4 regions of the Bradyrhizobium sp. Leo114 genome follow, and region 1 is predicted to be linked to each of the others. Evidence: predicted binding sites of a transcription regulator. Region 1 holds the regulator's gene; each other region holds the start of a gene.
What was found. Region 1 encodes HrcA, which represses chaperone genes, less so after heat shock. Its sites were predicted from a motif close to GTTAGCACTCNCNNNNNGNGAGTGCTAAC; they were not measured.
Positions count from the first base shown of each region.

Region 1 (7,151 bases):
ACGGGCGACGGCGACCGCATCGAGCGCTTCGCGCGCAGTGTGTAATCGCCCCAGCGCCTTCAGCGAGGCATCATCGAGCGCCTGCACGCCGAGCGATACGCGGTTGACGCCGGCGGCGCGATAGCCGCGAAACCGTGTGGCTTCGACGCTCGTCGGATTGGCTTCCAGTGTCACTTCGACATCGGGAGCGACGCGCCAATACTTGCCGATCGCATCCAGGATCGCGCCGACCGTCTGCGGCTGCATCAATGACGGCGTACCGCCGCCGAGGAAGATCGAGGACACTTCGCGGCCGGGGACGCGCGCCGCGGTGGTCTCGATCTCGCGCGCAAAGGCACGGGCAAAGCGCGCCTCATCGATCTGCGTATGCCTGACGTGGCTGTTGAAATCACAATACGGGCATTTCGACAGGCAGAACGGCCAGTGCACGTAGACGCCGAAGGCTGCCTGGTCCCGGTCAGTCAAGGCATATCTCCGCCAATTTGACGAAGGCACGGGCCCGGTGCGACAGGCCGAGTCCGAGCGGCGGCAGCCCGTGCTTCTCGACGCTCGTCATCTCGCCGAAGGTGCGGGTATGGCCATCCGGCAGGAACATGGGATCATAGCCGAAACCCGCGGTGCCGCGCGGCGGCCACACCAAAGTTCCGTCGGCACGCGCCTCGACCTCTTCGAGGTGCCCATCCGGCCAGGCGACGCAGAGCGCGGAGACGAAATGAGCGCTCCGGCGGTCAGGCGCCGTGGCGCTACGTTCCTGCAAGAGGCGCTCGATCCGCGTCATCGCGGCGATGAAATCCTTGTTTTCGCCGGCCCAGCGCGCCGAATAGATGCCAGGGGCGCCGTCCAGCGCGTCGACCACCAGCCCGGAATCATCGGCAAATGCCGGGAGATCGGCGGCCTTGGCTGCCGCAATCGCCTTGATCGCGGCATTGGCGCGAAAACTGTCGCCGGTCTCCTCGGGCTCGCCAAGACCGAGATCGCCTGCCGAGATCGCCTCCACGCCATGCGGCGCCAGCAATTCGCGCATCTCGGCAAGCTTGCCGGGATTGTGGGTCGCGATCACGAGCTTTCCAGTGATTCGGCGGTGCATGGCCTATTGACTACGCCACTGCCATTTTCTGCAAGTCGACCAGCCGCGCCACGCCCTTGCGCGCCAGCGCCATCAGCGCCAGGAACTCGTCCTGCGAGAACGGCGTCTTTTCCGCGGTGCCCTGTACCTCGATGATGCGGCCGTCGCCGGTCATGACGAAATTGGCGTCGGTCTCGGCTTCAGAATCCTCGGCGTAGTCGAGGTCGAGCACCGGCGTGCCATTATAGATGCCGCAGGAGATGGCCGCGACGTTGTCGCGCAACACGTTGGTTTTCAGCATGTTGCGGGTCTTCATCCAGTTGATGCAGTCGGCAAGCGCGACCCAGGCGCCGGTGATCGAGGCGGTGCGCGTGCCGCCATCGGCCTGCAGCACGTCGCAATCGACCGTGATCTGGCGCTCGCCCAGCGCTTCCAGGTCGATGGTGGCGCGGAGCGAACGGCCGATGAGGCGCTGGATCTCGATGGTGCGCCCGCCCTGCTTGCCGGCGGAGGCCTCGCGCCGGGTACGTTCCAGCGTGGCGCGGGGCAGCATGCCGTATTCGGCGGTGACCCAGCCGCGGCCCTGGCCCTTCAGCCATGGCGGCAGGCGGTCTTCCAGGGTCGCAGTGACCAGCACATGGGTGTCGCCGAATTTCACCATGCAGGAACCCTCGGCATATTTGACCACGCCGCGTTCCAATGAGACGGGGCGCAGTTCGTCGGGTGCACGGCGGCTTGGCCGCATGGGAATCCTCCGGGAATTCGAGCGATATGGCTGGCGGTGCTTGTAGGAGCGGGCAGCCGCAGCGGCAAGCTTTTTGGCCGGCTTCCGGGCGGGTAATGCACGCTTGTCACCGGGCGTGTGGATGGTCAAATTAGAGGCAGTTGTGAGGGAGTTATTGTGGCTCAACACGAACCGGTTGGTTTGATCGCGCCGCACGCCGGGCTTGCCCAGCTCAACGAGCGTTCGCGCGACATTTTCCGTCAAATCGTCGAAAGTTATCTGGCGACCGGCGAGCCGGTCGGCTCGCGTAACATCTCGCGCCTGATCGCGCTGCCGCTGTCGCCGGCCTCGGTGCGCAATGTGATGTCCGATCTCGAACAGCTCGGACTGATCTACGCGCCGCATACCTCCGCCGGCCGACTGCCGACCGAATTGGGCCTGCGCTTTTTCGTCGATGCGCTGATGCAGGTCGGCCATCTCACGGAGGCGGAACGGCAATCGATCCAGAGCCAATTGGCTACTGTCGGCCGCGCGCAGTCGGTCGAGGCAGCGCTCGATGAGGCCTTGATCCGGCTATCCGGCCTCACCCGCGCCGCCGCCGTGGTGCTGACGCCCAAATCCAATGCGCGGCTGAAGCATATCGAGTTCGTGCGGCTGGAGCCGGAACGTGCGCTGGTGGTGCTGGTCGGCGAAGACGGGCAGGTCGAGAACCGGGTGCTGAGCTTGCCGCCGGGTGTTCCATCCTCGGCACTGATCGAGGCCACCAACTTCCTCAATGCACGCATCCTCGGCCGTACGCTCGCCGAAGCGCGGCTCGAACTCGAGACCGCGCTGGGACAAAGTCGCGCCGAGCTCGATCAATTGACGCAGAAGGTGATCTCTGCAGGGCTTGCGAGCTGGTCGGGCGGCGACAATGAAGACCGGCAGCTCATCGTGCGCGGGCACGCCAATCTCCTGGAGGATTTGCATGCGCTCGAGGATCTCGAGCGCATCAAGTCGCTGTTCGATGATCTCGAGACCAAGCGCGGCGTGATCGACCTTCTGGGGCGTGCGGAAAGCGCCGATGGCGTGCGGATCTTCATCGGGTCGGAGAACAAATTGTTCTCGCTCTCGGGGTCCTCGACCATCGTTGCGCCCTATAGCGACGGCGCTGGCCGTATCGTGGGCGTGCTCGGCGTGATCGGGCCAACCCGGCTGAATTATGCGCGGGTGATCCCGACCGTGGACTATGCCGCGCGCCTCGTCAGCAGGATCCTCGGCGGCTAGAGCATTTCCGGTTCTGACGGAATCAGAACCGGAGCTCTAGATTCTTGTTTTGACGCGTTTTCTTCACGCGAACCGGTGTCCACCCTCGGATCAGGTCCGAGGGCATGCTTCGCTCGAAAACGCTCTAACCCCGAAACGGGGCCGGTTGCGCTTGATTTTCATGGCCCAAAGCACGATATCCGGGCCAGCCAATCCCTTAACTGTTGATCAGACGTGATTTTTCGAAAAGGCAAGCCATGACCGATCCGAACCGGCCAAACGACAACGCCGAGAACCCGGCGCAGACCGGCGAGCCCGTGGTCTCGAAGCCCTACGTCATGCCCGACGATCCCGAACAGGGATCGGCGGAAGCCTTGACCAAGGAGCTCAATGAAGCGCGCGATCGGACGTTGCGCACGCTGGCCGAGATGGAAAATCTGCGCAAGCGCACCAGCCGCGAGATCGCGGATGCGCGCGCTTATGGCATCACCGGCTTTGCCCGCGACATCCTCGATATCGCCGACAATCTGCAGCGTGCCCTCGACGCCGTCCCGGCGGAGGCCAAGGCGGCCGCCGACCCCGGGCTGAAGGCCCTGATCGAGGGTGTCGAATTGACCGAGCGTTCGCTGCACGCCACGCTGGAGAAGAACGGCGTCAAGAAGTTCGATCCCACCGGCGAGAAGTTCGATCCGAACTTTCAGCAGGCGATGTACGAGGTTCCCGATCCCTCCGTGCCCTCGGGCACAGTGGTGCAGGTGGTCCAGGCCGGCTACACGATCGGCGATCGCGTGCTGCGTCCGGCGCTGGTCGGTGTCTCCAAGGGCGGCGCAAAAACCGCGCCGGCTTCCGCCGCACAGCAGAACTGAATCTGCTCAACGCATCGGCTGACGGAATGCTGTTAATGCCGGCCTCGACAAAGGCCGGCAGAGATAGATGTTATCGCGGCTGAATTCCGTCGCGCACGCTGCGGAAGCGCGGGAATGCGGCCGACCATTGATCGCGCGGCGAGGAGCCGATGATGCGCAGCGAGGTCTGCGCACCGAACCGCAGCCATTGTACGATGGTCACCGGCGTATTGTCCTTGCCGCTCACCGCATCGATCCGTGTCTCGTAGCCGGGCTGGCCATCGATGCGGATCGGCTCCGACATCGTGATCCGTCCGTCGCGCACGCCGGGAATCGTGGTCGCGATCTGCTGGGCAAAACGGCCGCGATCATCGGGAGAGGCGGCGGTCGAGCCGATGATGCCGATGATCATGAAGGGCGCCACCTCGAACCCGCTCTTCTCGTCGCCATCGGCGACGATCAGCGCGGCGCCGGGTGCCAGCGTGCGGACGTTCTTGAAGTTCGCCAGTTCGGTCATCTTGAACGGCATCAGCCCGAGCTGCTCGTCGACTGGAACCTGATCCCGGATCGCGGCGGTCGAAAACATCTGGCGGACGGCATCGTCGGTATAGATCCTGGCGGCATTCTCCGGGACCTGCATGGCGATGTAGCCGGAGAAGGTCGGGCCGGGCAGGATCATCGAATAGCGCCGCACGGTGCCGGCGCCATCCTTGGCATTCTCGACCGTGTAATAGGCAAGGCCGGCAGCGGTCTCGATGCTCTCCGGCTTGATCCCGCCGGTGCCGCCCGGGTTCGCCTTGAAGGCGTTGGCGACCTCGCCATAGGCCTCCGCCGGCAGGTCGGTGACCAGCACCTTGACGCCCTGGTCCTCGGTCTCGAAGCCGGTGAAGGTTTTCGCGCGATTGAGCCCCACCAGCGGCTTCATCCCGACCCGGGCGCCCGGCGGAAAGACCACGTCCGCGGCAAAGGCGGGAAATGCGGCGGCAACGAACAGGGTGACCGCGGCGAGGAGGCGAATGGGGTTCATGTCAAGGATCTACCGGGTTTGGCATTGAAGCCGTTCAATGGGCGGCCGGTGCGGGCCGCAAGCTGTCGGGCCTCGTTCAGTTGGCCCGCTTTTAGCGGTTTTGATGGCCCGACGACAGGGGCGGGCGGCTCCATGCAGCCTGATGGCACAGGGTGCAATGTCGCAGCTTTCTTGCGCATTCGTTAATGTGGGCCCCAAGACCAAGCCTAGGACCAAAACAGGACCAGACAGGTCCCGGGCCGGACTGACACAATCTTTCAAACGTCAGTCTTTTCAGACCTCAAGGTTGCGTCCAGTCCTTGCAGGCCTTACCCCCCCTCCTATATGAGGCTCATCGTCGCAATATCGCGAGCATTTGAACGTGTGGGGGTTCGGTTCGGTGCGCCGTCAGGGCCCAGCCAACCTGCCTTAGAAAGAAGGAAATCAGAATCATGGGAAAGGTCATAGGGATCGACCTCGGCACCACGAATTCGTGCGTTGCCGTAATGGATGGCAAGAACGCGAAGGTCATCGAGAATTCCGAGGGCATGCGGACGACGCCGTCGATCGTCGCCCTCACCGATGATGGCGAGCGCCTCGTCGGTCAGCCGGCCAAGCGCCAGGCGGTGACCAATCCTGAACGGACATTCTTTGCGGTGAAGCGCCTCATCGGCCGCCGCTACGACGACCCGATGGTCGAGAAGGACAAGAAGCTTGTCCCCTACAAGATCGTCAAGGCATCGAACGGCGACGCCTGGGTCGAGGCCGACGGCAAGACCTATTCGCCCTCCCAGGTCTCCGCCTTCATCCTGCAGAAGATGAAGGAGACCGCGGAAGCGCATCTCGGCCAGAAGGTCGATCAGGCCGTCATCACGGTTCCCGCCTACTTCAACGACGCGCAACGCCAGGCCACCAAGGACGCCGGCAAGATTGCGGGCCTTGAAGTGCTGCGCATCATCAACGAGCCGACCGCGGCCGCGCTTGCTTACGGTCTCGACAAGACCAAGTCCGGCACCATCGCGGTGTACGACCTCGGCGGCGGCACCTTCGATATCTCGATCCTGGAAATCGGCGACGGCGTGTTCGAGGTGAAGTCGACCAACGGCGACACCTTCCTCGGCGGCGAAGATTTCGACATGCGGCTCGTCAGCTATCTCGCCGACGAATTCCAGAAGGAGCAGGGCATCAACCTGCGCAATGACAAGCTTGCCTTGCAGCGCCTGAAGGAAGCCGCTGAGAAGGCCAAGATCGAATTGTCGTCGACGACGCAGACCGAGATCAACCTGCCCTTCATCACGGCCGACCAGACCGGGCCGAAGCATCTGACGATGAAGCTGACCCGCGCCAAGTTCGAGGCACTGGTTGACGAACTCATCCAGAAGACCATTGAGCCCTGCCGCAAGGCGCTGAAGGATGCCGGCCTCACCGCCGCCGAAGTCGGCGAGGTGGTGCTGGTCGGCGGCATGACCCGCATGCCGAAGGTTCAGGAAGTGGTGAAGCAGTTGTTCGGCAAGGAGCCGCACAAGGGCGTCAACCCGGATGAGGTCGTCGCCATCGGTGCTGCGATCCAGGCCGGCGTGCTGCAGGGCGACGTCAAGGACGTCCTGCTGCTCGACGTGACCCCGCTGTCGCTCGGCATCGAGACGCTGGGCGGCGTGTTCACCCGCATCATCGACCGCAACACCACGATCCCGACCAAGAAGAGCCAGGTGTTCTCGACCGCTGAGGATAACCAGAACGCGGTCACCATCCGCGTCTTCCAGGGCGAGCGTGAAATGGCGGCCGACAACAAGATGCTCGGCCAGTTCGACCTGATGGGCATTCCGCCGGCCCCGCGCGGCATGCCGCAGATCGAGGTGACCTTCGACATCGACGCCAACGGCATCGTCAACGTCTCGGCCAAGGACAAGGCGACCGGCAAGGAGCAGCAGATCCGGATCCAGGCATCCGGCGGCCTCTCCGAAACCGACATCGAGAAGATGGTCAAGGACGCCGAGGCCAACGCGGCCGAGGACAAGAAGCGGCGTGAGGCCGTCGACGCCAAGAATCATGCGGACGCGCTGGTGCATTCCACCGAGAAGGCGCTGGCCGAGCATGGCTCGAAGGTCGCCGAGACCGAGCGCCGCGCCATCGAGGACGCCGTCAGCGACCTGAAGGAAGCCTTGAAGGGCAATGATGCCGAAGCGATCAAGGCCAAGACCAACGCGCTGGCGCAGGCTTCGATGAAGCTCGGCGAAGCCATGTACAAACAGCAGGCCGAAAGCG
Region 1 covers NZ_JBUYEN020000008.1:94,550-101,700, reverse strand. Annotated here, with positions in the region: gene hemW (radical SAM family heme chaperone HemW) at 1-465, opposite strand, end outside; gene rdgB (RdgB/HAM1 family non-canonical purine NTP pyrophosphatase) at 458-1,087, opposite strand; gene rph (ribonuclease PH) at 1,098-1,811, opposite strand; gene hrcA (heat-inducible transcriptional repressor HrcA) at 1,968-3,056, shown strand; gene grpE (nucleotide exchange factor GrpE) at 3,293-3,901, shown strand; gene ACZIRK_RS11855 (hypothetical protein) at 3,972-4,907, opposite strand; gene dnaK (molecular chaperone DnaK) at 5,339-7,151, shown strand, end outside.

Region 2 (7,151 bases), on a different contig from region 1:
GCTGCATCCGCTCGAAACCAAGGTCCTCAAGCCGGGACTGCCGCGCAAGGACAGCAGCGTTGTTCACCAGGACATCGATCCGGCCGAACTCCCGGTCGATCGCCGCGAAGAGCTGCGCCACCTGCTCCGGATCCGCACTATCCGCGCGCACGGGCAACGCCCGCCGCCCCGCGGCTTCCACATCAGCCGCCACTGCAAGGGCGGCAGCTTCGTTGGAGACGAAGCTGATCGCGACGTCGTAGCCCTGCGCGGCAGCAAGCCGCGCAGTTGCCGCGCCGACGCCACGACTTCCACCCGTTATCAGAATGAGCGGCGCCTGCGAGGTGGTATCCATTGAGCGAACCTCCATGTAGTGATGGGATGATGATCCAGGACTGTGACCGGCCGATAGGCACGGCGCGGCGACATTGGTCGTTCCGCCGCCCGTCCGGGATCGGCATCAAACGAACTTCTCGCGCGGTCCTGCGGCGGAGCTGCGCAGGTGGGGCCGCAGGGCCAGCACGAGTGGGACGACCAGGGCGGCAGTCGCCGCCGAGGCCAGCACGCCGATCATCCGACTGCTGTGATCGGCAATCGCGCCGTAGAGGATCGGCGCGAGACCTCCTGCGCCGATGACGCTCGTATAGAAGACCGCGAAAGCCCGCCCCGTATCGCCGTCGGAAAGCTCCGGCACGGTGCCATAGAGCACCGACGAGGTGCCGTTCAGCACGATGCCGAGCAACGGCAGCAGGATGAGCGTTGACGCCAGTGGCGTGAATAGCGTCGCCACGATGAGCAAGGCTGTTACGGCCTCGCTCACCATGACGCTACCGACAACGCCCAGCCGCTCGCCGAGCCAGCCGAATGTCGCCTTGCCGAAGGCGCCACCGATGAACAGCAGGGCAAGCGCGACTCCAACGGCCGGCAAGCCCCCGCCCTGTCCATGGATGAGGAAGGGCAGAAACAGCAGATATCCCATGCGGGTCGCCGTATCGAGCGCGCCGATCGTCGTGAGGATGCCAAAGCCGCGGCGGCCGCGGCCGGACGTCGCCTCTCCCGTAACATTCCTCGTCACGGAGGCCGCCGGTGCCAGCGACACCAGCGCGACCACCAGGACGGCTCCAAGCATCGCCATCAAGCCCAGCACCGATTGCCAGGCGAAGGTCGGCAGCAGCACCGCGATGAGCGCCGGCAACGCGGCTTTTCCGAGATCGCCCGAAAAGTTGTAGATGCCGAGCGGACGTCGCGCCGCCGTGCCATAACTGTCGGTGACGAGCATCGAACCACGTGGGTGCTGGATGCTCGATCCGATGCCGGCTACGACGAGGCCGACGCAAAGACCCGCGAAGCCGAACGGCAGCGCCATGATCAGCAAGCCCCCCGCCGCAGCGACGGTGGACAGGACTAGCGCCGCGCGCGGCGACAAGCCGCGAAGAACGCGGTCGGCCGGGATCTGCATGCCCCCCATCGTCCCGAAATACAGTGCGCGCACGACGGCGAGCGCCGCATAGGACAGGCCGAACTGCGCCTGCCAGACCGGCAGGAAGGCATAGAGACCGTCGGTATAGCCGTCATGAAGCGCGTGGGTGAGGGACGCGGCCAGCAGGCTGCGCGATTTCGCCGGGGCCGATGAACTTGATGCGGTTTCGCGCGGACGGCTGGCAGCCGCCATCGCTGCGTCGTTCATGTCGATTCCTCCGCTTCCGGGGGGTTAAGGAGAGCTCTTGCGATGATAGAAAATCTACATTGCGATCTGTTTCGGGCCCGCCGGCGCGCTGTTGCTCGCGATGATTCCACTCTGAACTATTGAAGCAACCGTCACAAATCAGTAATAATCGAGCTATGAGTTAGGATTTCTATCCAATGAGTATTCCCGTCCAGCGCAGGACTTTGCCACCGCTCAACGCCGTCCGCGCTTTCGAGTCGGCAGCTCGTCTTGGCAGCTTCAAGGAAGCGGCGATCGAATTGGGCGTGACACATGGCGCAATCAGTCAGCAGGTGCGCCTCCTTGAGGATCGGCTGGGAGCGCCCGCGCTGTTCTGGCGATCAACGCGGCGGGTCACGCTCACTCCAGCCGGCACAGCGCTGCTCGAGGAGATCGGCCCGGCGCTCGATCGCATTTCGTCCGCTGTCCGGCGCCATCACGCGACACGCGGCGAAGTGCCAGCCGCCGTGCTGCGCGTCAACGCGCTGGCGACGTTCAGCATGCGCTGGCTTCTTCCCCGGTTGAGCCGTTTTCGCGACGAGCGACCCGACATCGAGGTCCGCCTCACCACGTCAAACGACCCGATCGACGCGCTTGCCGAGACGTTCGACGTGGTCATCCGCGGCGGCCCGGATTCGTTTCATGGCTTTACGTCCCGGCTGTTTCTTTCGGAGCGCCGATTGCCGGTCTGCAGCCCCGCACTCGTAGCGAAGCTGCCGCTGGAGGACGTTTCCGATCTCGCGCAGCACACGTTGCTGAACGTCACGTCGATGCCGCGGCTATGGCACGATTGGCTGGTGCAAGCCGGACAGCCTCGCGTCACCCCGGCGGCGACGCTGACACTCGATCATTTCTTTCTGACCATTCAGGCGGCGATCGATGGTTTGGGCGTGGCGATGGGACCGACCGCCCTGATCGGCGACGACGTCGCGGCCGGCCGCCTGATCGCGCCGTTTCCCGATGTCAGCCTTCCGGCGAGGAGCTACTTCGCCTACTTGCCCACGGGCACCGAAAGTGGCTCACAGACAGCGGCGTTTTGCGATTGGCTGGAGCAAGAAGGGCAGCAATCCGGCGGAAACGCAACGGCCGCATGACGAACTGACCATGCCGCCTGGGCTCGCAAAACCCTCGAACGTTCCGCAGCGGCTATTGTTCAACGCTTTTATCGATCGTTGCTGCTAGTCTGGATTTCGGTTGTTGCAAATCCCGGACCCGAGCCGGACATGCTTCAACGTCGGTCAAGGGGCCCTTGCCAATGCAAATGTCAGCTTCCGGTCACGATGGGTCATTGAATGCCACGCTGAGCGGTGTCCGGCCTCTCCCCGTGAGCTGACGCGGCGATCTTCCATCCGGGTTTCGACTATAGGCCACAAGGCGACCTCGGAGGCAGCCGATTCGGGTGACCTACCGCTCTAGCTCTGTGCGAATTCGATCACGGTGCTGGATGTGCAGCACCTGACATGCATTAAAGTTCTCCAGAAGTATCTTAGCTTCCGCTAGATCGTGGCCGAGGCGGGCGAGGTTTACAATCCGTTGCTCTTGCTCAGCAATGTGTCGTTCTGCCTCGGCAACGTGCCGCTCGGCTTCCTCCAAGTGACGAAGCTGCATCGCGCGAACTTCTGATTGAAGAAGGTCTGACATAGCTCGCTCCCGTCCTGTGCAGGCGGGAGCGCAACCGTCTCTCAGCCACCAGCGCCCGTATCGCTCACTGCCAGTGATGTCCTGACTCTACCATCACCTGATCAGGCAGCGGGATGAATTCGTGGTGCTGTCGCCCGAGGAAAGTGTCGGGGCGGGGGCAAGTCTGGAGAACCCTGATGGGGGCTGAGACAGTTCGCTTGGCCTGTCGAATGACGCGGTCAAGTGCGGCGGCGTTCTCGCGATGGATCATCGGATAATGAGGGCCGTTCATGGTCGTCACCGGGACCAGATGTTGGGTTGATCCGGCAACGTTGACCCAATCGTCTCAAAAAACGAGAGCCTGCGCCCATTAACAATGTCAGAATCCGGTGACGGCCAATTGCCCAACTCCGGCAACCGGCCGAGGATGCTGCGTTCGGCCTTTACGCTGCTCGACGTGTCCGGTCCGGGACACAAGCGGCATTACGATGCCGCGTTCAGCGAAGTCCGGTCTACCGCGGCGAGCCGACGTAACAATCCCTAATGCAGTCTTCAGCTATGGCCACAAGCGGACATCGCTCACCCGGGCCCTCGCACCCGCGCCCTTTGATCGCTCAGCGGAACAACCTCCACCGTGGCACTTTCGGTCATGCGGTCGCGCTCGATCGTCAGCCGCACCTGCCGGCCGACCGGCGTCAGCCCGATCAGGTTGCGCATCTGCGTCGCGCTGCGGACGGGGACGGGAATGTCGTTGGCCTTGAGGATGATGTCGCCGCGGCGCAGCCCCGCGCGCTCCGCCGGAGAGCCGGGACTGACTTCCTTGATGCGGGCGCCCTGCGTCGCGCCCGTGGCCGGCGCTTCCATGTCCTCCAGCGCAATGCCGATGCGCCCGCGCTCGACTCGTCCGGTCGCCGCAAGCTGGTTCATTACCTCGCGCGCCATGTTGATCGGCACCGCAAAGCCAATGCCAACATTGCCGCCGCCCGGCGAGATAATCGCCGTATTGATGCCGACCAGCTGACCTCGCAAGTTGATCAACCCGCCTCCAGAATTGCCGGGATTGATTGCCGCATCGGTCTGGATGAAATCCTCATAGCCGTGCTTGCCGAGCCCGGTGCGCCCGAGCGCGCTGACGAGGCCCGAGGTGACGGTCTGGCCGAGGCCGAACGGATTGCCGACCGCGATCACGAAGTCACCGACCTGAAGCGCGTCGCTGTCGCCGAGTGCAATAGCCTTGAGCCCGGCAGGCTCCCTGATCTGCAGCAGTGCGATATCAGTGGGCGGATAGCGGCCCACAACCCGACCGGCGAACTTGCGGCCGTCCTTGGTCCTGATCTGCACTGCGGTGGCATTGGCGACGACATGGTTCGCCGTCAGCACATAACCGCGCTGGGCGTCGACGATCACGCCCGAACCGGTCGCGCTGACTTCCTTCTCCAGTTGCTTCGGGACGTTGAAGAACTCGCGGAACAGCGGATCCTGGTAAAGCGGATTGTCCTCGCGCACCCGCCCCTGTACCGAAATGTTGACGACCGCCGGCGTCACTTCCCGCACGAGCGGCGCAAGCGTCGGCACGCGGCCTGTATTGAGGTCCGGAATCTGGGCGGTGGCCGGCGCTGCCGACAGCGCCCACCACAACCCGGAGATGACGCCCAGCCATCCGAGCAAACGCAAAACTCGCATGAAATCTCCCCCAGAATCTGTCTTTCGGCCTCCAGCGGCCGCCGCGTCGGTTAGCTGGTTGAGCGAAAATGGCCGTTCAAGAGGCAGCCTGGCACTCGGTCGCCCGGAGTGACAAAAATTTATTTAGGGACCCTTGACGGACTTTTTTCCGCTTCCTAGGTCGTTTTCCGCCCGGGGCCGGTCCCGGACCCGGCTTTATGACATCGCTGACCTGACAAGGAGGATGTGCATGCATTTCCGTCCATTGCACGACCGCGTGCTCGTGCGCCGCATCGATGCCGAAGAGAAGACCGCCGGCGGCATCATCATTCCCGACACCGCGAAGGAAAAGCCGCAGGAGGGCGAGATCGTCGCCGCGGGGCCTGGCGCGAGGAATGAGCAGGGCCAGTTGACCCCGATCGACGTCAAGCCGGGAGACCGCGTGCTGTTCGGCAAGTGGTCCGGCACAGAGGTGAAGATCGACGGCCAGGACTACCTGATCATGAAGGAGAGCGATCTTCTGGGCGTGGTCGACAAGACCGGCTCGCTCAAGAAGGCCGCCTGAGCAAATTGCAAGAGCTGACAGTCATTAGGAGAAAGGAGCAGGCAAATGGCTGCCAAGGACGTGAAATTCTCCACGGAAGCCCGCGAGCGGATGCTGCGGGGCGTGGACACGCTGGCCAACGCCGTGAAGGTCACCCTCGGTCCCAAGGGACGCAACGTCGTGATCGAGAAATCCTTCGGCGCACCGCGCATAACCAAGGACGGCGTCACCGTCGCCAAGGAAATCGAACTGGAAGACAAGTTCGAGAACATGGGCGCACAGATGGTGCGCGAAGTCGCCTCCAAGACCAACGACCTCGCCGGCGACGGGACGACGACTGCGACCGTGCTGGCCCAGGCCATCGTCAAGGAAGGCGCGAAATCCGTTGCCGCTGGCATGAACCCGATGGACCTCAAGCGCGGCATCGATCTTGCGGTCGACGCCATTGTCAATGACCTCAAGTCCCACGCCAAGAAGGTCACCTCCAACGAGGAGATTGCCCAGATCGGCACCATTTCGGCCAATGGCGATACGGAGATCGGCCGCTTCCTTGCCGATGCGATGCAGAAGGTCGGCAATGAGGGCGTCATCACCGTCGAGGAAGCCAAGAGCCTCCACACCGAGCTGGAGGTGGTCGAGGGCATGCAGTTCGACCGCGGCTTTGTCTCGCCCTACTTCGTCACCAACACCGAAAAGATGCGGGTCGAACTCGAGGATCCCTACATTCTGATCCATGAGAAGAAGCTGTCCGGTCTACAGACCATGCTGCCGCTGCTCGAAGCGGTGGTGCAGTCTGGCAAGACGCTGCTGATCGTGGCCGAGGATGTCGAGGGCGAAGCGCTTGCCGCGCTCGTGGTCAATCGACTGCGCGGCGGCCTCAAGGTCGCGGCGGTGAAGGCGCCAGGCTTCGGCGATCGCCGCAAGGCCATGCTGGAGGATATTGCAATCCTCACCGGCGGCACCGTGATTTCGGAAGATCTCGGCATCAAGCTCGAGAATGTCACGCTGAAGATGCTCGGGCGCGCCAAGAAGGTCGTGATCGACAAGGAGAATACGACCGTGGTCGACGGCGCCGGGCCCAAGAAGGACATCGAGGCTCGTGTCACCCAGATCAAGTCGCAGATCGAGGAGACCACCTCCGATTACGATCGCGAGAAGCTGCAGGAGCGGCTGGCCAAGCTCGCCGGCGGCGTCGCCGTAATCCGTGTTGGTGGTGCGACCGAAGTCGAGGTCAAGGAGAAGAAGGACCGGGTCGACGATGCCATGCATGCGACTCGCGCTGCGGTCGAGGAAGGCATTCTGCCGGGCGGCGGCGTGGCGCTGCTGCGTGCGCTGAAAGCGCTCGATGGCTTAAAGACCGCCAATGCCGACCAGAAGGCCGGCGTCGATATCGTGCGCCGCGCCATCCAGGTGCCGGCGCGGCAGATCGTCCAGAACGCCGGCGAGGACGGCTCGCTCGTCGTCGGCAAGCTGCTCGAGAACTCCGACTACAATTGGGGATTCAACGCGGCCACTGGCGAGTACCAGGACATGGTGAAGGCCGGCGTGATCGATCCCGCCAAGGTCGTTCGCACCGCCTTACAGGACGCGGCCTCCGTCGCGGCTCTGCTGATCACCACGGAAGCACTGGTCGCCGATAAG
Region 2 covers NZ_JBUYEN020000017.1:65,734-72,884, forward strand. Annotated here, with positions in the region: gene ACZIRK_RS21540 (SDR family oxidoreductase) at 1-334, opposite strand, end outside; gene ACZIRK_RS21545 (MFS transporter) at 440-1,666, opposite strand; gene ACZIRK_RS21550 (LysR substrate-binding domain-containing protein) at 1,843-2,778, shown strand; gene ACZIRK_RS21555 (hypothetical protein) at 3,089-3,325, opposite strand; gene ACZIRK_RS21560 (trypsin-like peptidase domain-containing protein) at 3,884-4,987, opposite strand; gene groES (co-chaperone GroES) at 5,217-5,531, shown strand; gene groL (chaperonin GroEL) at 5,577-7,151, shown strand, end outside.
Region 2: a site for HrcA is predicted at 5,075-5,103, ahead of groES (co-chaperone GroES). Genes of this name have one in related genera too.

Region 3 (7,151 bases), on a different contig from region 1:
CCCATTGATGCACGACGGCGTAGGGTTCGTAGATCAAGGAGCCTGGTCCCCTTGCTTCTGTCTTGCCGTCTACCGTGTTCGCCCCGGTGCCGGAAATGATAAAGTACAAAGCCGCGCCCGACCGATGGTGTGGCGGGTTGGAGGGCATCCTCGCCGGAAATGTGACTCGCGTGAGATTGAGATCATAACCGCCTGGCTTCAGGTCGGCGATCGGATTTGCTGTGCGATATAATTCTCTCACCGCGGCAGGTGCCGTCTCGGCAGGCCGACCCAGGTCCACAGCGGGAGTAAGGAAAAAGTGGAGGAACGTAGATGGCCCCGCGCTACCCGCCGCCAGAGTCGCGGTCTTTCCGCCGGCGACGAACAGCCCCTCGCCGGCGTTGAGCGTTTTGGTCTTGCCATCGAGCACGACCTCGGTCGATCCTGACATCTGGTAGAGGATGCCGTTGGCCGCCGAGACGGCGCTCTTCTCGTCCGGCTGAAGAGTGACGCTCACCGCTTTAAAGTGGAGCGGCACGTCCGTGACGGTCGGCAGTTTGGTTGCGGCGACCACTGTTCGTGTAATTGCCGGTGGAGCGGGGGCGGTTTGCGCGGTCCCGGAGGCGGGAAACGCCATCGCGCCGAGCAACAGTAGTCCGATTGTCCTGAACTGCATGATTGCCTCCCAGGTTCAGCGGATAGTCGGAACACCATACGCTCTCCGAGCGCCTCTTGGAATGGCAGGCTGCTTCGAGATGCTATTGGACTGAACCCGCGAGCAATAGCCGAGCGAAACTGAGTTCGTGGCCATCGGGGTCAATTAGGTGGAAGAAACGCTCACCCCATTCGGCATCGAGGGGCACGGTAGCTGGCTGGTATCCCGCTGCGAGTGCACGGTCGTAAAGTGCGTCAACATCGGCAACGTAGAAGATTACCCGCCCCCACCAGGACCAGCGCCGCTCGGTAGGTTGGGTGATGAGGTTGAGATAGCTCGTTCCTGCTCGAAAGCTGGTGAATGACGAATCTTCCCCGCCATGCAGGACCTCAAACCCGAGCGCGCAGTAGAATCGGACTGCTCGTGGCATTTCGTGGGTGCCCAGTGTGACCGCGCTAATCCCCTCGATCATGGACAGAACTCTCCTGTTTCATTTTCCAGGGTCGGCGTCGCGACCCTAACAGAAAGTCTGTTTAGCGCTAAAGCGCAAAGGCACTTCCTTCGAAAAGTCGCGATCGTCCGATCGATGACAAGATCGCGATTTTCACGTTTACGGCCGCCCTTCACAACGTGCCGACCTGATACTTCCCGGACGGCCGCTTGTCAGTGCTTAAATTGCAGAACGGATCAGTGATTTTGTACGGCATGATGTTCGCTTCCGCCGCGTCGGTTGTAGACGGCGAACACTCGGCCGCTCCTAATCGACGAACCAAGTCGGCGGCAAATTGATTCTCTATCTTAGACCGGCCCTATAGATACAAGAGCCGCGAACGGCCGTTCGCGGCTCAACGCGTGCATTTGCGTTAGATCGTCGACGCGAAAGTGATCAGGTCGATACATCGGGCCACCTTAAGTCGGAGTTGGGCGATGGGACCAGAACCATTTGACGAGAGCAAGTGGTGCGAGACCGGAAAGCCGTCAATCAGGCCATCCTCGAAGCCGACTGCGCCGAGGATCGCGACGCGGCTCGCCTCGCGACCCGATGCGCACGCAGCAACGAACCCATATCGCGTGTGGATCGCCGAGTATGCCGGTGCAGCATACCAAGAGGTCGCGGCGAAAGCGCGGGCGCACCTTGATGGTCTTGCCGATCTCTACGCCACGCCGACCCGCGAGGCAGAGCTGATCGCGATTTTTAAGGAAGCCACCCGTCTCGAGGCCGACTTCTGGGAAATGGGCTGGCGTGCGGGCCAACGTGTTGAGTAGTCACTGACTGCGTACCGCGTAGGAAAGCTAGCGAAAAGTGGTTGCCAGCATCTTGCGCGAGCGCGAGGTGGGCGGACCCTCGCAACATTCCCAAATTCAAAGCAAGTCACGTAGAGACCGGTCATGAGGCCTTGTGCCTGCGCAACGCAGGCATATGTGCAAGGTGACTAGCACTCGGCAACCTTGAGTGCCAATTTCAAACAAAAACCAAACCCAGGAGGACCGCCATGAAATTCCGTCCGCTTCACGACGGCGTTGTGGTCAAGCGTATCGAAGCCGAAGAGAAGACCACTGGCGGCATCATCATTCCGGACACTGCCAAGGAAAAGCCCTCACAGGGCGAAATCACGGCGGTCGGCCCAGGCGGCCGCGACGAAGCCGGCAAGCTGATTCCGATCGATCTCAAGGTTGGCGACCGCGTGCTGTTCGGCAAGTGGTCCGGCACCGAGGTCAAGCTCGATGGTCAGGAACTGCTGATCATGAAGGAAAGCGATATCATGGGCGTTCTCACCGACGTCCCGGCCGCCAAGAAGAAGGCCGCGTAAGCGCCAGCTAGACTTCCCTATCCTGAGGAGTCGGCGTAGCCGGCGTCTCGAAGGATGAGGCCCGCATTCAAATCTCATCCCTCAAGAACCCGCACAGTTGCGCGGCCTTTGGGATCTGACCAGTTGAAAACGGAGATCATTATGTCAGCGAAAGAAGTCAAATTCGGCGTCGATGCCCGCGACCGCATGCTGCGCGGCGTCGACATCCTCAACAACGCCGTCAAGGTGACGCTCGGCCCCAAGGGCCGCAACGTCGTACTCGAGAAGTCGTTCGGCGCTCCCCGCATCACCAAGGACGGCGTCACCGTCGCCAAGGAGATCGAGCTCGAGGACAAGTTCGAGAACATGGGCGCGCAGATGGTGCGCGAAGTCGCCTCCAAGTCCGCTGACGCGGCCGGCGACGGCACCACCACCGCGACCGTGCTCGCGGCTGCGATCGTCCGTGAAGGCGCCAAGTCGGTTGCCGCCGGCATGAACCCGATGGACCTGAAGCGCGGTATCGACCTAGCGGTGGAAGCCGTGGTCGCCGACCTCGTCAAGAACTCCAAGAAGGTCACCTCGAACGAGGAAATCGCCCAGGTCGGCACCATCTCCGCCAACGGCGACGCCGAAATCGGCAAGTTCCTTTCCGACGCCATGAAGAAGGTCGGCAACGAGGGGGTCATCACGGTCGAGGAAGCCAAGTCGCTGGAGACCGAACTCGAGGTGGTCGAAGGCATGCAGTTCGATCGCGGCTACATCTCGCCCTACTTCGTCACCAACGCCGACAAGATGCGCGTTGAAATGGATGATGTCTACATTCTCGTCTACGAGAAGAAGCTGTCCTCGCTGAACGAGTTGCTGCCGCTGCTCGAGGCCGTGGTGCAGACCGGCAAGCCGCTGGTCATCGTCGCTGAAGACGTCGAAGGCGAGGCGCTCGCCACCCTCGTCGTCAACCGCCTGCGTGGCGGGTTGAAGGTCGCGGCCGTCAAGGCACCGGGGTTCGGTGATCGCCGCAAGGCCATGCTGCAGGACATCGCGGTTCTGACCGGCGGCCAGGCGATCTCGGAAGATCTCGGCATCAAGCTCGAGAACGTCACGCTGCAGATGCTTGGCCGCGCCAAGAAGGTGATGATCGACAAGGAAAACACCACGATCGTCAACGGCGCCGGCAAGAAGGCCGACATTGAGGCGCGCGTGCAGCAGATCAAGGCGCAGATCGAGGAAACCACCTCGGACTACGACCGCGAGAAGCTGCAGGAGCGTCTGGCCAAGCTCGCGGGTGGCGTCGCAGTGATCCGCGTCGGCGGCGCGACCGAAGTCGAGGTGAGGGAGCGCAAGGATCGCGTGGATGACGCGATGCATGCGACCCGCGCGGCTGTCGAGGAAGGCATCGTGCCGGGCGGCGGCGTCGCCCTGCTCCGTGCCTCCCAGCACCTCAAGGGGCTTCGCACCAAGAACGACGACCAGAAGACCGGCGTCGAGATCGTGCGCAAGGCGCTTTCCTATCCGGCCCGCCAGATCGCAATGAATGCGGGTGAAGACGGCTCCGTCATTGTCGGCAAGATCCTCGAGAAGGACCAGTACGCCTACGGCTTCGACTCGCAGACCGGCGAGTACGGCAACCTGGTCGGCAAGGGCATCATCGATCCGACCAAGGTGGTTCGCGTAGCGATCCAGAACGCGGCCTCCGTTGCGGCGCTGCTGATCACCACCGAAGCCATGGTGGCCGAGGTGCCGAAGAAGAACGCAGGCGCCGGCATACCTGCGGGTGGCGGCATGGGCGCCATGGGTGGTATGGATTTCTAAGTCCAACCGTGCAGCGCTCAAAAGAAAAAGAAAGGCCCGGCAGCTATGCCCGGCCTTTCTGCATTTTCGTGCGTTTGATCGCGGTTGCCCTGCTCAATTTGCCACACAGGTCGTAATACTGACGTCAGTAAATGGTCCGGATCGGCTTTCAGCGCGCGCTCGTACCAGGCCTGCGAGAATTTGTAGTCGCCGGGCTTGCGATAGGAATAGCCGATCAGATTGCCCACGTTCGGGGTGATCGTCGTGGCCAAGTGCCTTTAACTGCTCGCCTGCGTCTGGGACTGAGTTGAATTGCAGTAACGCTGCTTCCTTCGCCATGCCGGCCGACGCCAGGCGCCACCGTCCCGCAGTCTCGGGGCGGCTCACGATGGCCACGAACGATCCGAATTCGGCAGGATGCAAGCGTCACAACGGCCGAACCAGCGATAGTGGTTGCGCGCGACCAAGTCATAGATCGCGTCGCGGATCATCCGTGGGATGAATTGCAAGATCCACGTCCACTGTAGAGTCAGGAACGAAAGTATCGGCTACATAGTTTTTATCGACCGAACCAAACCGGATAATAGTGTGCGTATAAATCCAGCCACCCGGCACTCTGAAACGAAACATGGTTTCGTCATACTGACCGGAGACATGATCTTTAAAGACTTCTTCGTGCGCGCGAAGCTTTTGCTTAGGCATGAACATCTTTCGAGTGCCGCGGCCAACAGCTACCAAAATCAACTGACTCGCCACGCTTCAAAGACAAAGCTGCGAGGCGGTTGACTTGCTCACCGTTCGACAGACGGCCGTTGTCCCTCTCCAAGACCGCTCTTGAGCGTACCGCAAAAGGTACGCACCGGCGATGTGGTGATGGATGCCTTCCAGTCGATCCATCCAGGTCGTCCATGGCAGCGGAGCTGAATTGCGCATGCCACTTCCGAACCACCATCTGGTCATAGTCGTAGTGCCGAAATCCGACTCGTGTGAGCGGCATGTCACAAGACCTTCTTCTTACGAAACATCCGCCATCTGTTCGCGGGGCAGATCTCAAGCCAGCCTATGAAATGCCGGCGGCAAAGGCTCGCGCACGAGTTCACTTAGATTTAGAACCTCGCCGCTTTCCGTGATGTCCGAGACCAGAACCTCGACAAAGGGATGTTGGCGGTTGGCCGCGGCGCCGCGCTGGTATTTCGCGCTCACGATCCGCTCAAGCGCCGCAAGGTTCAGCTTGCCAAGCGCGTTGTATTGACTGCGGAACAGACTTTGTCTTCCACCAAGGTGCTCAATCGACTCGGCCCAGACGTCCATCACCTTGCGGCCTATGAACGCTTCGACCGGTTCAGTTCCATCTCGGGCAAAAAGCCGCAACCCGTCCATGGCATGCGGTCCGTCATCGATGCGGAATTGTGTGAGCGACATGGAGTCCTCCTCTTGTTGGCGTACGTTCACACCACGACTCCTCGCGGAACGCGGCCTTCGCCCACCACGACGGCGCGGCGGCGCCTCAATGGCGCATCGCGCCGGACATCCGCTGCCGCGGCATCACCACTGGATAATGACCGCTCCGGCAATCATCAGACCGAGGAAAACCGGCACCATTATTGGAGGGACGATCCACTCATGCAGTTTGAATTTTGGGATGGTGGACACACTGACCTCCCTCTCTGTGGCGGGAGTACAGGTCTCTCAGTCACCGATAGCAGCCAGGGGTGGACGGTGATCTTTGTAGCAGACGCCCTTTCTTGCACGATGTCGAGAGAAATCGCCAAGGCAATGGCTGTAAGCACTGTTTCTACTATAGCGACCGCGAATCGCGAAAAGCTTGCTATTGGGTGCCGAGTATCCATATGACCAATAGCGTCACCGGCTTCCTGCAAGAAGGCGTCCGGAGGCGCGACGCCTTAGCCACACAAATCGTAATCGACGAGATCGAGCAACGGCACGTCGCTCCGGCGTGCGCGTCACGCGTCAGGACAACCATGCCCATCGAACGCGCTTCCGTGCGGGCCATGCACAAGCCCTGGGGCGTCAGCGATCTCCAGCCATGGAGCGACATCGACGGCACGGGTGACGCCGTGGGCGAGCTGTGGTTCGAGCGAGCCGACAAGAACGCTCCTGTCCCTGCGCTGCTGCTCAAGCTGTTGTTCACAAGCGGGCCATTGTCCATCCAGGTCCATCCGGACGACACCTTCGCGCGCGCGATGGGGATGCCGAACGGCAAGAGCGAAGCATGGTACATCATCTCGGCGAAATCGGGCGCGCAGATCGGCATTGGTTTGAACCGCCGGGTAACGCCGCGGGAATTGCGGGCGTCGATCTCGAACCGCTCGATCGTTGAACTGGTTCAATGGCGTTCAGTTGCGAAAGGCGATGTCATCTTCATCCCTGCCGGCACAATCCACGCGCTCGGTGCCGGCATCGTGCTGGCCGAAATTCAGCAGCGCAGCGACACCACGTTCCGCCTGTTTGACTATGACAGACACCGTGAATTGCACATCAACAATGCGGTCGCCGGTGCCAACGCGTGGCCGCTTCCATCCCCAGCCAATCCGACCCGGCTCACGGATGAACGGACGGTTCTCGTAGCCAGCCGGCATTTCGTGCTCGAGCGCGTTGACCTGCAGGAGGCTTCAAGCTGGGCACTGGTTGCGGAACCGGAGACGTGGATTCTTGTTCTCGACGGCCATGCGGCGATCGGATTGGCCACGGTATCAATCGGGCAGGTGGTATTCGTTGGCGGTGGTCGCAGCAGCATCGAGGTTGGCCCCAATGGGTTGACCGCCCTGATTGCGTATCCGGCGGCCCAGCCAATCGATTCGCTTTTACAGAGGCTCTGCGAGCTTTCGACCCCACTCGTTCAATCAGCCGCGCCCGCTGATCTGATCGCCCACGCAAAGGCGCGTACGTGACGCCGCCCCGCAGGATTGCGCTGATCG
Region 3 covers NZ_JBUYEN020000003.1:271,771-278,921, reverse strand. Annotated here, with positions in the region: gene ACZIRK_RS05575 (cupin domain-containing protein) at 1-655, opposite strand, end outside; gene ACZIRK_RS05570 (VOC family protein) at 738-1,106, opposite strand; partial or broken gene ACZIRK_RS05565 (thiaminase II/PqqC family protein) at 1,649-1,900, shown strand; gene ACZIRK_RS05560 (co-chaperone GroES) at 2,128-2,445, shown strand; gene groL (chaperonin GroEL) at 2,587-4,233, shown strand; gene ACZIRK_RS05550 (hypothetical protein) at 4,251-4,484, opposite strand; gene ACZIRK_RS05545 (hypothetical protein) at 4,681-4,914, opposite strand; gene ACZIRK_RS05540 (signal transduction histidine kinase) at 5,263-5,634, opposite strand; gene ACZIRK_RS05535 (class I mannose-6-phosphate isomerase) at 6,063-7,124, shown strand; partial or broken gene ACZIRK_RS05530 (glycosyltransferase family 4 protein) at 7,121-7,151, shown strand, end outside.
Region 3: a site for HrcA is predicted at 2,067-2,095, ahead of ACZIRK_RS05560 (co-chaperone GroES). Genes of this name have one in related genera too.

Region 4 (7,151 bases), on a different contig from region 1:
TCGGCGTTCGGCGTGGTGGCGCTGCTTTTGATCGCCTGGGCTTTCAGCGAGAAGCGCGGCGCGGTGTCGATCCGGCAGGCGATCGTCGGCCTCATCGTGACGCTGGTCACTGCGCTGGTGCTGATCAAGGTGCCGCTGGTGGCATCGGCTTTCGGCGCCATCAACGAGGCCGTCGGCGTCATCGCCGCCGCCTCGCGTGCCGGCACCTCCTTCGTGTTCGGCTATGTCGGCGGCGCGCCGCTGCCGTTCGACCTCAAGGCGCCGGGCGCTGATTTCATCCTCGCCTTCCAGGCGCTGCCGATCGTGCTGGTCATGAGCGTGCTGACCACGCTGCTGTTCTATTGGCGCGTGCTGCCGCCGATCGTGCGCGGCATGGCCTGGCTGCTCGAACGGACGCTCGGCGTCGGCGGCGCGGTCGGGCTCTCCACCGCCGCCAACATCTTCCTCGGCATGGTGGAAGCGCCGCTGTTCATCCGGCCCTATCTAGCGCAGCTCACCCGCGCCGAACTGTTCCTGGTGATGACGGGCGGCATGGCCGGGATCGCCGGCACCGTGCTGGTGCTCTACGCCACCCTACTGGCGCCGCTGATCCCCGATGCGGCGGCGCATTTCGTCATTGCCTCGGTGCTAGGGGCGCCGGCGGCGATCCTGGTGAGCCTGATCATGGTGCCGGAGACATCAGGCGGGCGCACCGGCGGCGCGCTCGACGATCGCAGCGATCCCGAGATGCACGCGTCCTCGACGATGGATGCCATCGTCAAGGGCACCGCGGCCGGGCTTGAACTGTTGCTCAACATCGTCGCGATGCTGCTCGTGCTGGTGGCGCTGGTCTATCTCGTCAACGCGATGCTCGGGATCCTGCCGGACATCGGCGGCGCCAAGATTTCTCTGCAGCGTCTGCTCGGCTATATCATGGCCCCGGTGTGCTGGCTGATGGGCCTGCCGTGGTCGCAAGCCATCACTGCGGGCAGCCTGATGGGGACCAAGACCGTGCTGAACGAATTGATCGCCTATGTCGATCTGTCGAAGCTTCCCACCGACGCGCTGGATGCGCGCTCGCGCCTGATCATGCTCTATGCGATGTGCGGCTTCGCCAATTTCGCCAGCCTCGGCATCATGATCGGCGGCCTCAACACGATGGCGCCGACGCGGCGCGAGGAGATCAATTCGCTCGGGCTGAAGTCGATCGTGTCGGGCACGCTGACAACCTGCCTGATGGGCGCGGTCGTGGGGCTGTTGACGTAGCCGCTCCGTCATTCCGGGGCGATGCGAAGCATCGAACCCGGAATCCATCGGGCCGCGGGCACAAGCGGAGGAATGGATTCCGGGTTCGCGCTACGCGCGCCCCGGAATGACAGCGAGTATTACGTCGTCAACTCCACCGTCTTGAACTCAGCCGGCAGGATGATCTCGAGCAGTTCGACGTCTTCAGAATAATCGAGGATCATGTGCCTGATCTTCGGCGGCTGGGTCCAGGCGCTGCCTTGCTGCATCAACGTCTCGCCCTGCCCTTCCATGTAGGTTTTCACCCAGCCCTTGAGCACATAGACCATCTGGAACTGGACGTCGTGATAATGCAGCTTTGACACCTCTTCCGGATTGCACGGCCCGACCAGCCGGATCACATGCGCCTGCGCAAGCCCGTGCGTGGCGTCGGCAAAGCCGAGATCGCGATATTGCGCATAAGCGCGCAGCCCGTCGGCCTTGAAGTCTTCTTCGCGATGATGGCTCACCGCAATGCGTTGCTTCGGCTGCGCCTTATGTGCCGCCTTGGATACGCGGCCCTTGGACTTGATCGCCTTGCGGGCGGTGGATTTGGCGGCGGTCTTGTGGCCCGTCCATTTCTTCCGGACCGCCGTCTTGGCCGCGGGTCTTGATGTCACCTTCTTAGCCATGGCCTGCCTCCCTGTTGCAGGCGTCCGCGACGCGGACGCGTCCAGGGAACGTTACCACCGTTCCGCCCGGCAGCAATTGGTCTTGGCGTCTCAGTGCAAGCGGAAGACGCCGTCGACGGCACGCAGCTCCGCCGGCTTGATCAGCTTGGAATGCGCAACGGTCACCGAGTGCAGCGGCCCCTCGAGCTGCTCCTGCCAGAAGGTGAGGAAATCCTGCAGCGCAGGGAATTTCGGGAAGAGGTCGTAATTCTGCCAGACGTAGGTCTGCAGCAGTGAAGGATGGTCCGGCATTCGGTAGAGGATCTGTGCCGTCGTCAGCCCATAACCCAGCATCTGCTTCCGGAAATCGTCGGAAGCAACCCCACCAACCCGCGAGACCATATGCCAACCTCCATTTTTTCGAAGGAGCGCATTCACGGGATGGCCTGCTAGCCGAGCCACCCCCGCGGAGATGCGCTCACATGAGGGAATTGTGACGCATAGGGCCAACTCATCACAAGCCTAAATGTTTAGGTGGCTGTTGAAAAATCGTGCATTAGCAGCAACTTAGCGCATCTGCTAATGCAGGTCTCGCCGCCGCTCGCTGCCCAGGTTAATGATGATAAACGATACTGGCAGGCGGCGATTTCGAGTGCCAATTTTTCTGCTACAAACCCTTGCTCCCACACAAAGTCTGGCCTATCTCCATCGCGGCTGGTTTGGCACTCGCCAAGACAGACTGCTAACGCTCCAGAATTCTACAGCATCCAGAATAGCTTAGGAGGACTGCATGAGTTTCCGTCCGCTTCACGACCGCGTCGTGGTCAAGCGCATCGACGCCGAAGAGAAGACCGCTGGCGGCATCATCATTCCAGACACTGCCAAGGAAAAGCCCTCCCAGGGCGAAGTCGTCGCCGTCGGCCCGGGTGGCCGCGACGAGGCCGGCAAGCTGATCCCGATCGACCTCAAGGTTGGCGATCGCGTGCTGTTCGGCAAGTGGTCCGGCACCGAAGTCAAGATCGACGGCCAGGAGCTGTTGATCATGAAGGAAGGCGACATCATGGGCGTACTCGACGTCCCCGCTTCCAAGAAGAAGGCGGCCTAAGGCCCTCCCTCCCCAGGATAAATCCCTCAAGGAAAAAACTCACATGGCAGCTAAAGAAGTCAAATTCTCCGTCGAGGCGCGCGACAAGATGCTGCGCGGCGTCGACATCCTCGCCAATGCGGTGAAGGTCACCCTCGGTCCGAAGGGCCGCAACGTCGTGCTCGACAAGTCGTTCGGCGCTCCCCGCATCACCAAGGACGGCGTCACCGTCGCCAAGGAGATCGAGCTCGACGACAAGTTCGAGAACATGGGCGCGCAGATGGTGCGCGAAGTCGCCTCCAAGTCCGCTGACGCGGCCGGCGACGGCACCACCACCGCCACCGTGCTCGCCCAGGCGATCGTGAAGGAAGGCGCCAAGTCGGTCGCCGCCGGCATGAACCCGATGGACCTGAAGCGCGGCATCGACCTCGCGGTCGAGGCTGTGGTTGCGGACCTGCAGAAGAACTCCAAGAAGGTCACCTCCAACGACGAGATCGCCCAGGTCGGCACCATCTCCGCCAACGGCGACGCCGAGATCGGCAAGTTCCTCTCCGACGCCATGAAGAAGGTCGGCAATGAGGGCGTGATCACGGTCGAGGAAGCCAAGTCGCTGGAGACCGAGCTCGACGTCGTCGAGGGCATGCAGTTCGACCGTGGCTACATCTCGCCCTACTTCGTCACCAACGCCGACAAGATGCGCGTTGAGATGGACGACGCCTACATCCTCATCAACGAGAAGAAGCTCTCCTCGCTGAACGAGCTGCTGCCGCTGCTCGAGGCCGTGGTGCAGACCGGCAAGCCGCTGGTCATCGTCGCCGAAGACGTCGAAGGCGAAGCCCTCGCCACCCTGGTCGTCAACCGCCTCCGTGGCGGCCTGAAGGTCGCAGCCGTCAAGGCTCCGGGCTTCGGCGATCGCCGCAAGGCCATGCTGCAGGATATCGCGATCCTGACCGGCGGCCAGGCGATCTCGGAAGATCTCGGCATCAAGCTCGAGAACGTCACGCTGCAGATGCTCGGTCGCGCCAAGAAGGTGATGATCGACAAGGAGAACACCACGATCGTCAACGGCGCCGGCAAGAAGGCCGACATCGAGGCGCGCGTGGCGCAGATCAAGGCGCAGATCGAGGAGACCACCTCGGACTACGACCGTGAGAAGCTGCAGGAGCGTCTGGCCAAGCTCGCGGGCGGCGTCGCGGTGATCCGCGTCGGCGGCGCGACCGAGATCGAGGTGAAGGAGCGCAAGGATCGCGTTGATGACGCGATGCACGCGACCCGCGCGGCTGTGGAAGAAGGCATCGTTCCGGGCGGCGGCGTCGCCCTGCTCCGTGCTTCCGAGCAGCTCAAGGGCATCCGCACCAAGAACGACGACCAGAAGACCGGCGTCGAGATCGTGCGCAAGGCGCTGTCGGCGCCGGCCCGCCAGATCGCGATCAACGCTGGTGAAGACGGTTCGGTCATCGTCGGCAAGATCCTCGAGAACAAGACCTACGCTTACGGCTTCGACTCGCAGACCGGCGAATATGCCGATCTGGTCAAGAAGGGCATCATCGACCCGACCAAGGTCGTGCGCGCCGCGATCCAGAACGCAGCCTCCGTGGCGGCACTCTTGATCACCACCGAGGCGATGGTCGCCGAGCTGCCCAAGAAGGGCGGCGCCGGCCCCGCAATGCCTCCGGGCGGCGGCATGGGCGGCATGGACTTCTAAGCAGTCCTCGCGTCCAGTCCACGAAATGCAAAACCCCGGCAGCAATGCCGGGGTTTTTGTTTGGCGGGATATCTCTCCACGCGTGGACTCATTTCGGCGGCTGCAGCTCGACGTCGTAGCGCTCGTAGATTCGCGCGAGCGTGCCGTCGGCCAGCAAGGCCTCCAGCGCAGCGTCGATGCCTTGTCGCAGCTTCTCGTCCGGACTGAGCATCCCGACAGCGACATTCCAGTTCAGGTCCGGCTCGTCCTCGAAGGCCGGGATGCGACGGACGCGTGCGTCGGGATGGGTCTGGTTGAACCAGCCGATGGTGGCGGGCGTGACCGCCGCGGCATCGATCTCGCCTTTGGCGAGGGCCTCCATGATGTCATCCTCGAACGCGAATGGCGACGTCTTGACCCCTCGCTTGCCGAGCATCATGGACACGATCGAGCCGACCTGCACGCCGACCCGCTGCTCCGATCCCAACTCCGCCAGTGACGCCGCGGTAGAGTTCGGTCCCACCGCCAGCACGACGCCGCTGCGCTGATAGGGCCGCGACATGCGTAAGCCCACCTCGGCCAGCACCGCGCGGTCGGCGATCGCATCGAGGATGACGTCGCAATCGGCGCGGCGGTACTGGAAGCTGTTGATCACCCAGTGCTGCTCCAGCGAGACCTCGAGCCGTTTCGCCAGCTCCCTGGCGATTTCGACCTGGAATCCCGGAACGTCGCCCTGCCTGCTGGCAAACGGCAGCGCGTTGGGATGCGCACAGAGCGTGAGCGCACCGCGCTGCCGGATCGCGTCAAGCGGGCGCGCCGCGGCGTCGGCGGCGCCGCACAAGGCCAGCAGGCTCGCGAGAACGACCAATCGCATTGCCGGCATCACTCCTCGAGCGCCCGGATATAGGCCACGATCGCCATGATCTGGCTCTCCGAAAAGGCGCCGCCGAAGGCCGGCATCGCGCCCGGTTTGCCCTTCCTGATCCGCTCCGCGAGAAAATCATCGTCGCGCTTCGTGCCGGCGAGCTTCGGTCCCTTGCCGGCGACGCGGCCGCCGTTCTGGTGACAGAAGCCGCAAGAGGTCGCGAACATGGTGCCGCCCTCGATGTCGCTCTCCTTGGCCGACTGATCCTGGTTAGGCGCCTGGCTTTGCTGCGCGCAGACGCCCAACGGCCACGAGGACTGCCACAACAGCGCAATGCCAGTGGCGAGAAAGATTGATTTCGACATTCGCATCAGGATTGCAGCAGTGGGACGCCACGGCGCCCCACCGCCTCCCCGTTCTTATTGTTGTTACTTCAGCGAAAAGACGACGAGCGCACCGGCATCCTTCGGCATGCTCTTGTAGGGCTCGCCGAACAGTGCCGGAAATTCATCGGCCACCATGCCGCCCCATCCGGCCGGCACCGCGATGTACTGCTTGCCGCCAGCGGTGTAGCTGATGATGCCGCCATTGTGGCCCACGCCATTGTAGTGCGACCACAATTCCGACCCGGTCTCGGCATTGTAGGCGTGCAGCACGCCGCGCGAGTCCGGCACGAATACCAGATTGCCGCCGGTTGCGAGCACGCTGGCGAGCGGCGGCTCGCTGAAGGTGACCTCCCACTTCTTGTCGCCGGTCACGGGGTCGCGGGCACTGAGATGTCCGCGCGCCGGTCCGTCCGGCGGCGGGACCAGCTTGAAGTTGGCGCCGATGTTGAGCTGCGCCATCGGCTCGGTGATCGGCGTGGTCTTCACCACGTCCACGTCCATGCACCATTCCTGTCCGAGCTTGTACCAGAGGCCGGTCTTCGGGTTGTAGGAGCCCGCGTTCCAGCTAATGCCACCGGCGATCGCCGGGCAGAGCGGCGAGTTCGTCTGGCCAAGCGACAGATCGCGCCGACCAATCAGTTCGCCGGTCTTTGGGTCGATATCCTTCACGAAGTTGATGTTCTTCGCGAGCCGCCACACGTTCTGCACTTTCCCATTGGTGCGATCGTAGACAAAGACGAAGCCGCCCTTGTTCGGATGCACGACGAGCTTGCGGCCGTCGCGGTCGATCATCAGGAATTCACCGACCGCCGAATCGAAGTCCCAGGCGTCGTGCGGCAGCTCCTGGTGATAGAACTTCAGCTTTCCGGTATCGGGATCGAGCGCGATGACCGAGGTGGTGTAGAGGTTGGTGCCGGGCCGCGGCCCGCTCTTCTGCCAATCCGCGCCCGACCAGTCGTAGAGCGGCGCGGGATTCGCCGTGCCCCACCAGATGGTGTTGGTCTCCTGATCGTAGCCGCCCGGCATCCAGGCGCCACCTCCGCCGGTGCGCCAGGACTCATTGCCCCAGGTCGCCTTGGCGTCCTCGGTGCCGGCGACCGTGAAGAACTCCCATTTCTTCTGGCCGGTCTTGATATCGACGCCGAACAGCGGCCCGCGCGAGGTCCACTCGCCGCCCTGGCTGCCGATGATAACGGTGTCCTTCACCACCAGCGGCGCGCCCGTGAAGCCCACGGTGAGCTTCTTGGAATCGACCAGC
Region 4 covers NZ_JBUYEN020000046.1:33,958-41,108, reverse strand. Annotated here, with positions in the region: gene ACZIRK_RS36300 (NupC/NupG family nucleoside CNT transporter) at 1-1,245, shown strand, start outside; gene ACZIRK_RS36295 (cupin domain-containing protein) at 1,365-1,895, opposite strand; gene ACZIRK_RS36290 (usg protein) at 1,986-2,276, opposite strand; gene ACZIRK_RS36285 (co-chaperone GroES) at 2,665-2,979, shown strand; gene groL (chaperonin GroEL) at 3,023-4,663, shown strand; gene ACZIRK_RS36275 (substrate-binding periplasmic protein) at 4,752-5,516, opposite strand; gene ACZIRK_RS36270 (c-type cytochrome) at 5,525-5,872, opposite strand; gene ACZIRK_RS36265 (outer membrane protein assembly factor BamB family protein) at 5,936-7,151, opposite strand, start outside.
Region 4: a site for HrcA is predicted at 2,593-2,621, ahead of ACZIRK_RS36285 (co-chaperone GroES). Genes of this name have one in related genera too.